2 regions of the Ammoniphilus soli genome follow, and region 1 is predicted to be linked to the other one. Evidence: riboswitches for the same ligand, from Rfam matches in the RefSeq annotation. Region 1 holds a riboswitch; the other holds the start of a gene.
What was found. A riboswitch is a leader RNA that binds a small molecule or an ion and turns the genes downstream of it on or off. The one in region 1 is predicted to bind cobalamin.

Region 1 (4,953 bases):
TGTACTTCTTCGTTGATGGAAAGGGAGGGCATCGGTTCCATAGAAAATCATCCTTTCTAAAAATAAATAGACTTATAGAAAGGATATCCTATTTTTTCCTTTTTGGGGGTACGAGTTGTACTTAGCTTGATGGGCATGGGGTAAGTCCGAGATAAGTCCAAAAACGGCCACAGGGATGGATTTTGTTGGAAAATATATAAATTAGGCTACTTCAAATGAAAGTAATGTTTATACTAAGCCCCGATAAACAACAAAGTGGCAATCCAGAACGATGAAAATAACATCTGGATTGCCACTTTTTATTGAACTATTGATCCCGGTTAGATGAATAAAGACCCTTATAGACAATGATATTAAAGATCAGTCAATAAAAAGCCACCCTAAAATGGATGGCAACAGATTTTAGCTAGTCAGGAAATTTTTTAAGAGGTTGCTTATTCATTATACTAAAATAGTCTGAAATGACCGATCGCATTTATTTTTGCATCTTCAATACTCCTAAAGGACTTTGAATTGAAGGAGAAAAATGTTTATCTTGATAAGTATAACTAACATGGGGATGCAGAATCTTTCCTTCATCAAATAGATGACAACGGACTATTTCAGTTCCAATCTCTGGTGTAATCCCTCTATACCATATTCCTTCTGGGTAAACAATCACGACGCACGCATCCTCACATCGCCCATTACATTTAGTGCGCGTCGTATGAATTTTATTATCTGCTCCAAGCGCTTTAATCTCTTGTCTGATCGCTAGAGTCACTTCTTCCGCCCCATTTTTCATACAACTTCCACCATTACAGATCAATACATGGTGCCGAGTTTCAGACAAATTCCAAGTCGTCATAACCATACATCCCCGCTAAAGAAATTGATACACTCAAGCATGCATAAACTACAAAACTACATTAGTTAGAGCTACTTCGGTAGTCCTCCCCATATCTAGGTACAACCGTCTCCGAAAAGAAGGTAATGTGTGTTTTATTGGTAATGGGATGTATAGTGACTTCCGTTTCTACCTCAAAAACATCACGAATGAGATCTGGACGGAGGACCTCCCTCGGAGTGCCTGATGTTACGATTTGACCCGATTTAATCACATATAGACGATCACAATACATGGCAGAAATATTTAAATCGTGCAAAGCTGCCAGAACCGTGATGCCAAGAGATTTAATAAGATCCATTATTTGTAGTTGATAGCGAATATCAAGATGGTTGGTAGGTTCATCCAAAATGAGAAGTCTTGCTTGTTGAGCCAACGCTCTTGCAATAAGCACCCTCTGTTTTTCTCCCCCAGATAACGTCATATAGCTACGATCAGCAAAATCTCCCATACCCACGCGAGACAATGCTTCTTTAACAATATATAGATCCTCGCAAGTATCAAACTCAAATAGTCGTTTATGTGGAGAACGACCCATCTGAACGATTTCACGAACTGAAAAATCAAATTCAACGGGAGATTCCTGTCGAACCACAGCCATACATTGTGCAGTTTGGCGAGCAGATAAAGTAAAGATGTCGTTTTCATCCAACTTGATGATTCCAGCATCAGGTTCTATCATTCGATATACACTTTTTAGTAGCGTGGATTTCCCACTTCCATTTGGACCAATTAGACCAACAAATTCTCCCGTTTTTACGTCTAATCCAATGTTTTCTAAAAGCACTCTCTTTTGGATACTAATTGAAAGATTTTGCACCATGAGATTCATCTTCCGTCACCTCCGAATGAATAAGTGCTTTTTCGCATTTGCCAAATAAAGAATGGTCCACCACACAAAGAAGTGATAATACCAATCGGAATTTCTTCGGGTGCGAACAACAGTCTTGCTATAACATCACACCAAATAACAAAAATGGCACCAAATAATACACTTACAGATAAAACACGACGATGATCAGAACCCACCAGGAATCGGACAAGATGAGGCATCATTAGCCCAACAAAACCAATAGCACCACTAACGGCTACAATAACGCCAGTTAGAAGAGCCGTTATGATTAAAAGAAGTTTCCGAAATTGATCTGTATTCACTCCAAGTGTACTTGCTGTTTCCTCACCCATCAGTAAAACATTGAGTGATCTTGACTGAAGGAGAAGAACCACCGTGCCAACGATGACGGCAAGGGCTGGAAGGGTTAAATAGCCCCATTTTGCCCCTGTTAAACTTCCTTTGATCCAAAATAGCACAGAGCGAAGAGCAGACTCTTTCGGTGCGGCAAGAACAATGAGACTCGTTACTGCCAATAATACGGCTGAAATCGCAATTCCAGCGAGTAATAGCCGAACCGTTGAAATGCGTCCTCCCACTTGCGACAGGTGAAAAACACATAGCATGGATAATAGCGCACCAGTAAATGCCCCAGCGGAAAGTGCATATTGACCAAATATACTAAAGGCACCAAACAAAATCACCAACGTAGCGCCGACTGATGCACCAGAGGATACGCCCAAAATATAAGGATCAGCAAGAGAATTTCTAACAAGAGCCTGTATGGACACACCAACAACGGACAATCCTGCGCCGACAATTGCTCCCAATATTACTCTTGGAAAGCGGATATCCCAAATAATATGCTCTTGCGCCTTAGACCAATCAACTTGTACCCATTCCCCGATCATCGGGAGATGAGATAAGGCAATCCTCCATACCGTTTCAGGATGAATGGGAACAGGTCCAAGAGTAATAGCAATGGTCATTGAAACAAAAAGGATAATAATCAATCCAATAGAGAGGATAGGGAACCAAACCCAGTAGCTACTACTACTGGGTTTTTTCATTTCTATTTTACCGATGTTAGAACTATGATTAGATAACTCTTCCTTTTGGATGGAATTCTGCAAAGTATTTCACCTCTCCTCGTTAAACCACATGAACAGCTTACTTGAATTTTTCAGGATAGAATCCTTTTGCTAACGTTTCTAATGCACTCACATTTCTGACTCCCTCAAAAACACTTGATAGCGGAAGTACAACAAAACTTTTGTTTTTAATAGCCTTAACATCTGCCATTGCAGGATTATTTAATAAAAGTTTGATTTTTTCGTCTGCTGAGGTTTTACCATAATCATTAATCACAATAACCTCTGGATCACGCTTAACTACTTCTTCCCAACTTACCTTTGCCCAGTTTTTTTCGATATCATCAAACACATTTTTACCGCCTGCCATGGCAATCAGTGAAGTTTGTAACGATTGCCCAGCCGTAAACACGGTATCTTCTCCACTGTCAAAAACCAAAACACGAATCGGTTTTTCTACTTTTCCAACTTTGTTTTTGATCTCTTGTATATCTTTCTGCATGGATTGAACGAGTGCTTGCGCTTTTTGTTCGATATTAAAAATACGTCCAAGGTTCAGGATATCTTCATAAACATCTTCCATTTTTGCGGCAGTCACGTAAGTTCCTTTTGCTACATATGCTTTTATCCCATACTTAGCGAGATCATCCACTGCGGCTAATGCTTCTTTACCAGAAAATGCACTTTCACGTCCGTAAACGAAATCTGGATTTATCCCTAGTAATACTTCAAGAGAAGGATACTTTTCAGCGAGAACAGGTATCTTAGAGAATTTTTCCTTTAGTTCGGGAAGATATTCACCGTCACTATTATATGCAGTTCCAACTATATAATTTTCCAATCCAAGAGCTAACATAATTTCCGTTGTATGTTGATTTAAACTTACAACTCGTTTTGGTACTTCTTCAAAAGTGATCTCTCGATGATAATTTTGAATAGTAACGGGTTGATAGGCTTTTGGTTTCTCTGGTTCCTTTTGTTTGTCTTCAGTTTTTACTGGTTGCACCGAAGTTTCTTTTTCGCCTTGACCTGAACTATTGCATGCAGACAGAATAGAAACCATAACCATCATCCATACCAACAATGAGACACGTAATTTACAAGCCAATTTCATTCTTATCCCCCCTGTGTTAAATACTATACCTCTCTTCGATTGTTGTAGTTTCTACAAAAATATGACCACAACAACAAACAACAAAAAAAGCATCCCCCTTATTGGAAAGATGCTTTTACGTGCAACAAACGAATAGCTGATTTGATAAAACTTGTTCAAACCATTTCAGCATGTCACGTAACACCACCCCTATCTCCCGTAGGTTTTTATAGTGTTCTTCTTTATGGCAGGTCTCCTGACTTAGCCTCGACCATTTGTTCCCCCTTCCCAGTCCTTAAACCAGTGGGATACGAAACAGATGTCAGCATTACAGTGGCGGGACCGTGTCGGATTTAAACCGACTTCCCTTTTAAGCTACGATATTTATCGGTAGCACCATAAAGCACAATATTTAGTTGTTCAAGTGGTATTGTACTTCAAAATACAGGAGAATACTATTAAAATATTACTCTGTAAAATGAAATGATTTAAGATAATATATTCTATCCTTTTATTTAATATACATAATTCTCTCGTTGTTTCGTTTATCGAACTAAGAGGAAACTTCAGATGGTTTACCATAGGTCAAAGATCTTGATCAACCTTCCTTTTATAGAGATTCAATATTGATATTTTTAGCAAAATAAAAACCGCTAGTTAGCGGTTAGTGTGTAAAGAATTATTTGTTTTCTTCATATGCAATTAGAACTATGTTTTCGTTCGTATCTCGACGTATTTCTTCTTCTAGAGATTGAATTTTGTTTAGTTGATCGGCTGGTAAGGTAGCCACTGGAAAACTATTATCCATTTTGATTCCTCCTATATAGTATTTTATTAAAAGTATGGGCAAGGAACAGTTTATCTAAACGCGAAATCGTGCTTTCATTAACTCTTTACATCAGTTGCTATTGTATTAAAGTGTCTAGTATTATTACAGGAATGCTGCCCGTTAGCTGAGTAACCACATCTCATAAACGACGGTTTTTAAGATGGGGCTACTTATGGTTAATCATGGATAACTAGCTTATTCAAAACCCATAACAAAATCAAA
Region 2 (4,953 bases), on a different contig from region 1:
CGGGTATCTGGGTATTGGTCTCTGTACTGCTGTACCATCGCTTCCATGCGCTTGATCAATACCCCGGTAAACAGGAAGTAGGGCAAGACAATGACGTGCTTTGCCCCCAAGCGGATGCATCGTTCCACCCCTTCATCCACTAAAGGCGCAGTTACCCCCATAAAGGCCGGTTCTACCCAGTTGGCTTTGCCTCTTTCCCAGAACAGGCGAGCCATCTTGAAAAGGTCGCTGTTCGCATCGGGATCACTGCTTCCCCTGCCGACAAGCAGAACCGCAATATCTGGATCTTCCTGCAGCGGATCGAATCCGCACTCCTTCATCCGGGAGGCTAAGATGCTCAACACCTCTTCATGAATGCCGATCGGGCGCCCATACGTAAATTTCACTCCAGGGAAACGTTCCTTGATTTCATCGATGGCTGCCGGAATATGGATCTTGGCATGTCCAGCGGCAAAAAGCATCATCGGGATCACTGCCACCTCGCTGGCCCCTCGCTTGACGCAGGCTTCCAACCCCTGCATGACAGTCGGCTGCTCAAACTCCAGGAAACACGTTTCTGCGATCGGTACTTCCAGCTCTGGCAGAACCCCTTCCACAAACTTCCTGACTTCCTCATTTCCCTGCGCATCCTTGCTCCCGTGTCCGACAAATAAAATGGCCTTCATTCCTTACACCCCCATGTTTAATCGCCGCAAGCAGCAGGTTCAATACTGACGGCCGGCATTTCCTGATACCTAAATCCCTTGACTTCTCCTACTCGCTTAAAAAACTTATGGAACCGCTCGTTCGGATAGCCATTTTGTTTAAACTGGGCCACGATCTCTTCCACTAGCGGAACAATCTCTGCCGGCTCAATGCCTTCCGCGACCGGTATGCCGGAATGGGCGTTTCTTCCTACGGTTTTCGCTCCCAGGAATAAGTCAAACTTTCCTTTCCGGAATACGATGCCGATATCTTCCTGAACCGCCCCATAGCAAGCCATTCCGCAACCGTTGAACCCGATCTTGAGCTCTTTGGGCACTTCCATTCCGCCTAAAGATTGCTGAAGCTGCTCCGCATAGGGGATCGGCTCATTCTTTTCCCCATCGCAGAAATCGCAGGCTTTTACCTGAATCACGTCCCCGATGGGCGCTAGGATAAATCCTTCTGTCCTTAAACGTTCCGTAACCTCCTCGGGCTGTGCAGCGGGAATCCGCAAAATGATTTGGTGATGCGGAGTATACTCAATGCTCCCCTTTTCCCCTGCAACCTCCGCAAGGGCAATCATCTGCCGGGGCGTGAATTTCTTGTTGGCAACGCCCGGGCTGACGGCGAATTCAAAAATGGATTCTTGCTGCAATATCGGTTCCGCTTGGTGATTTGCCTGTCCTGTTGGCGGATTGATGAGGGAGAGCGCCTCAGTCGCCCACTCTAAAGGAGTTTTTGGCGTTTCGAAGGTCTCCTGTTCCAAGGCCCAGGGCTCGTTCTCTGCTTTTAGGCGCTGATGCGGCTTTAAGGGCTGTTCATCAGCCGTGAGCGTATATTTGCGCTGGTAGCCGCGGGGGGTAATCATCAACCCGTCATAAAGGAATGTCGATGTATTGCCGATCACTACCGTCGTCAGCATCCCGATGTCATGGTCCAGCATCCTTTCAAGCGTGGTGACGATAACATGCTGGCGATCCCGATAGGCGCTTTTGACAAGGCCAACCGGAGTGTCCGGGGATCGGTATTTTAATAGAATCTTCTGCGCTTCCACGATCTGCCTCGTTCTTCTGCCGCTTCTCGGATTGTATAAGGCAATCACGAAGTCTGCCTGGCCTGCCGCTTCAATCCGTCTCGCGATCAGATCCCAGGGAGTCAGGTGATCGCTTAGGCTGATGGTGCAGGCATCATGCATAATAGGAGCCCCTAACAGCGCCGCGCAGGAATTGATGGCAGATATGCCGGGGACAATCTCCACTTCTACCCCTGACTCCTTCTTCCAGCCCTGCTCTACTAAAACTTCATAGATTAATCCGGCCATGCCATAGACGCCCGCATCGCCGCTGGATATGACCGCTACCTTCTTTCCCGTCTCGGCTTGGCGAACCGCTTCCCGGGCACGGCTGACTTCTTCCGTCATCCCCGTGCTCACTACCTCTTGATCCGTAAGCAGTCCTTGAATCAGCTCCACATAGGTGGAGTAGCCGATGATCACATCGCTTTCCTGGAGCGCCTCCCGCGCCCTCTTGGTTATATGCTCAAAGCTTCCGGGACCAAAGCCAATGACTAGCAGCTTCCCTTTCATGGCTGTACCACCCTTTCTTATTTTCCATACGGTTGGTCAATCAAATAACAGGAGAAAATCCGGCTATCTGAAATTTGAGGGTTCTTTCGATGAAAATAGCAGGAAAAAGCCCGGCTATTTCTTTGAAATGCGCAAAATTTGATAGTTTTGCCTGGCTTAACAGGAAATATGTCCGATTATTTGGCCCTTTTTCTAGCCAAACACTTAAATAGCTGGAAAATCTCCTGTTATTTCGAAAGCTAACGAGACCTCCTGCAACAAAAAGCTGCAAAACCAAAAAAGCACCTCCAACCATGAATGGTTAGAGATGCTTTAATAGCTACTAAAATCATTTCATCAAGAAGACAAAATGGCAGACTGCATCCTAACACTCTCCTATTCCTCGTAGGTTGACCGTGTTAAAGAAATAGGCAGGTCTCCTGACTTAGGACTTCCTTCCAGCGCCTTCCCAGTTATGATTCCAGTGGCTGTTGCTGAAAGCCGCTAATTTTCCATTAGCGTCCATCACAGTGGCGGGACCGTGTCGGATTGTACACCGAGCTTCCCTATTAAGCTGAACCTAGATTCAGCACCTATCTCTTCATTCGCTATTCAATTGTACAACTTATAGATATGGTCAAAAGTTCTTAATATGCCTAAATCATACAGAAAAGCCAGTTGGCATTCAACACCTTATTTCAATTCGATATATGTTCCATTTTTCAGAATGCAGGTCTCTATCCCGTAAAACCCTGCGATGGCTTTGATTACACTGCCATGGGTGATGAGCAAAATCCGGTCGCTGGGATAGGCTGCCTCCAGATAGCGCAAGCCCTGCTGCAGCCGTTCCCGGAAAGAATCCAGGCTCTCTACCCCGTAGCATCCTTCCGCCATTTCCTCCACATCTTCGATCTGGTAGCATTGGCGGATTTCATCGATGGTCTGGCCTTCGAGATCCCCGAAGGAGCGCTCCTGAAACTCGTCGCGCAGTTCGGCCGGAAGCCGCAGAATCTCGCTGCAAAGCGCCGCGGTTTGCTGGGTCCGAAGCAGAGGGCTTGCAATCATCCGATCAAAACGATAGTTTAGTTGGGTTGAAAAAAATTCACCAATCTCCAGGATTTGCTTAATTCCCGTCGAATTAAGCGGAACATCTTTTCTCCCTTGCATTCGCCGCTGTACATTCCAGTCTGTCTGTCCATGCCTTAAGAGGGTGAGTTTCATTTGCTTCTTTCCTTTACCAGAATTTCTCGAATCCCATTCTGCCTATCATAACCAGGGCGAGAAACAGGAGGGATACAAGCTTCATCACCTGTACGGTTTCTCTTATATCCTGAGCCCGGATCGGCCGCAGGGGATCGCCGAGCCTTGCCCGATGGGACGGAACTCCCTGATAATAATTCAAGCCCCCCAATTGTATCCCTAGTGCGCCAGCCATCCCAGCCTCGGTGAACCCGCTGTTGGGGCTCGGATGAAGCCTTGCGTCACGCCGGACGATCTGCCAGCTTGCCGTGCCGTTATGACCTTTTATCCAGCAAGCGACCACGAGAACAGCCGCAGCCAGCCGCGCCGGAATATAGTTGGCCCAATCGTCAAAGCGGGCTGAAGCCCAGCCTAAATTCATGTATCGCTCATCCTTATACCCAACCATTGAATCCAAGGTATTCGCTGCCCGGTAAGCCATGGCTAAGGGTGCACCGCCGATGGCTGCATAAAACAAGGGAGAAAGAATCGCGTCCACAATATTCTCGGCCACCGTTTCGACCGCACCTCTTGAAATTTCCGGCTCATCCAAGTTCTCCGTGTCCCTCCCGACGACCATGGAAAGGGCTTTTCTGGCTTCCGCCAGTTGACCGCTCTTCAAATGCCGAAAAATCTCCATGCCTGCATCGGCCAAGCCCTTCGTAGCAATCGTAGTCGAGATCAGCCAAACCTCCACTCCCCATGCCAGCCAGGGATGGATGGCGCTCAACCCTATCAGGAACAGCCATACGAGAAGAAAGCTTCCTCCTACGAGAACCAGGGGAAATAACAGTCCCGCCCATTTCAGTTGCTTTTCCTTTAAACCAATAGCTCTGATCCCTATTTCCAGCCTGGTGATCAACCGCCCCATTCCTACTACAGGATGAGGCAGGAACCGAGGATCTCCAATCAAGCGATCCAAGAGATACGCGCAAAATAAAGTCATGGCTTGAATCATCCTGTTTATCTCCCTTGCGTCGCAACGGCTTCATAAACCGATTGGTACACCAGTCTCCCAATGGCATTCCCCACCGTCGTTGCTGTTCCGGCAAATTGATGCTCATGCTCCGCTTTTCCTTGCTGGCTTGCCGCTAAAACGATCGCATCGCTTGTCGTTCCGGTCGCAATCCTTCCCTCCGCATCGCAGATCTGAAGGTCCTGAAGCGCGGCCGCCTTCGCTTCCGATGCGGTCATAATTCCGTTGATGATCGCCGATGATGAAAGGCGGCCATCGAGCATAATCAGGATATTGATCGTTCCGAATTGATAGGCAGGAAAGGTTTGGCGCGCCATGCCCGCTCTCGCAGCGTTTCCTGTCCCTGCCGTTGCGCAGCAGACCAGCCGAAATTGGTCTCCGGCTTCTTCATGGATAGAAGCATTCGCAAGCTTGGCCGCTGTCAGCAATCCTACGGTTTCCCCGAGAGGATAGCCCCGGCGGGCCAGCTCTGCCTTGATCATCCCCTGCG

Region 2: another riboswitch for cobalamin. It lies ahead of ABLT31_RS24780 (hypothetical protein); the one in region 1 lies ahead of ABLT31_RS33075 (ABC transporter substrate-binding protein).

The regions. Positions count from the first base shown of each region.
Region 1 covers NZ_JBEGDL010000039.1:39,859-44,811, reverse strand. Annotated here, with positions in the region: partial or broken gene ABLT31_RS33095 (IS4 family transposase) at 1-41, opposite strand, end outside; gene ABLT31_RS33090 ((2Fe-2S) ferredoxin domain-containing protein) at 476-847, opposite strand; gene ABLT31_RS33085 (ABC transporter ATP-binding protein) at 909-1,718, opposite strand; gene ABLT31_RS33080 (FecCD family ABC transporter permease) at 1,715-2,788, opposite strand; gene ABLT31_RS33075 (ABC transporter substrate-binding protein) at 2,889-3,923, opposite strand; cobalamin riboswitch at 4,132-4,318, opposite strand; gene ABLT31_RS33070 (hypothetical protein) at 4,582-4,710, opposite strand.
Region 2 covers NZ_JBEGDL010000016.1:58,974-63,926, reverse strand. Annotated here, with positions in the region: gene ABLT31_RS24790 (sirohydrochlorin chelatase) at 1-665, opposite strand, end outside; gene cobJ (precorrin-3B C(17)-methyltransferase) at 683-2,269, opposite strand; gene ABLT31_RS24780 (hypothetical protein) at 2,310-2,546, opposite strand; cobalamin riboswitch at 2,662-2,860, opposite strand; gene ABLT31_RS24775 (histidine phosphatase family protein) at 2,942-3,469, opposite strand; gene cbiB (adenosylcobinamide-phosphate synthase CbiB) at 3,483-4,445, opposite strand; gene ABLT31_RS24765 (adenosylcobinamide amidohydrolase) at 4,451-4,953, opposite strand, start outside.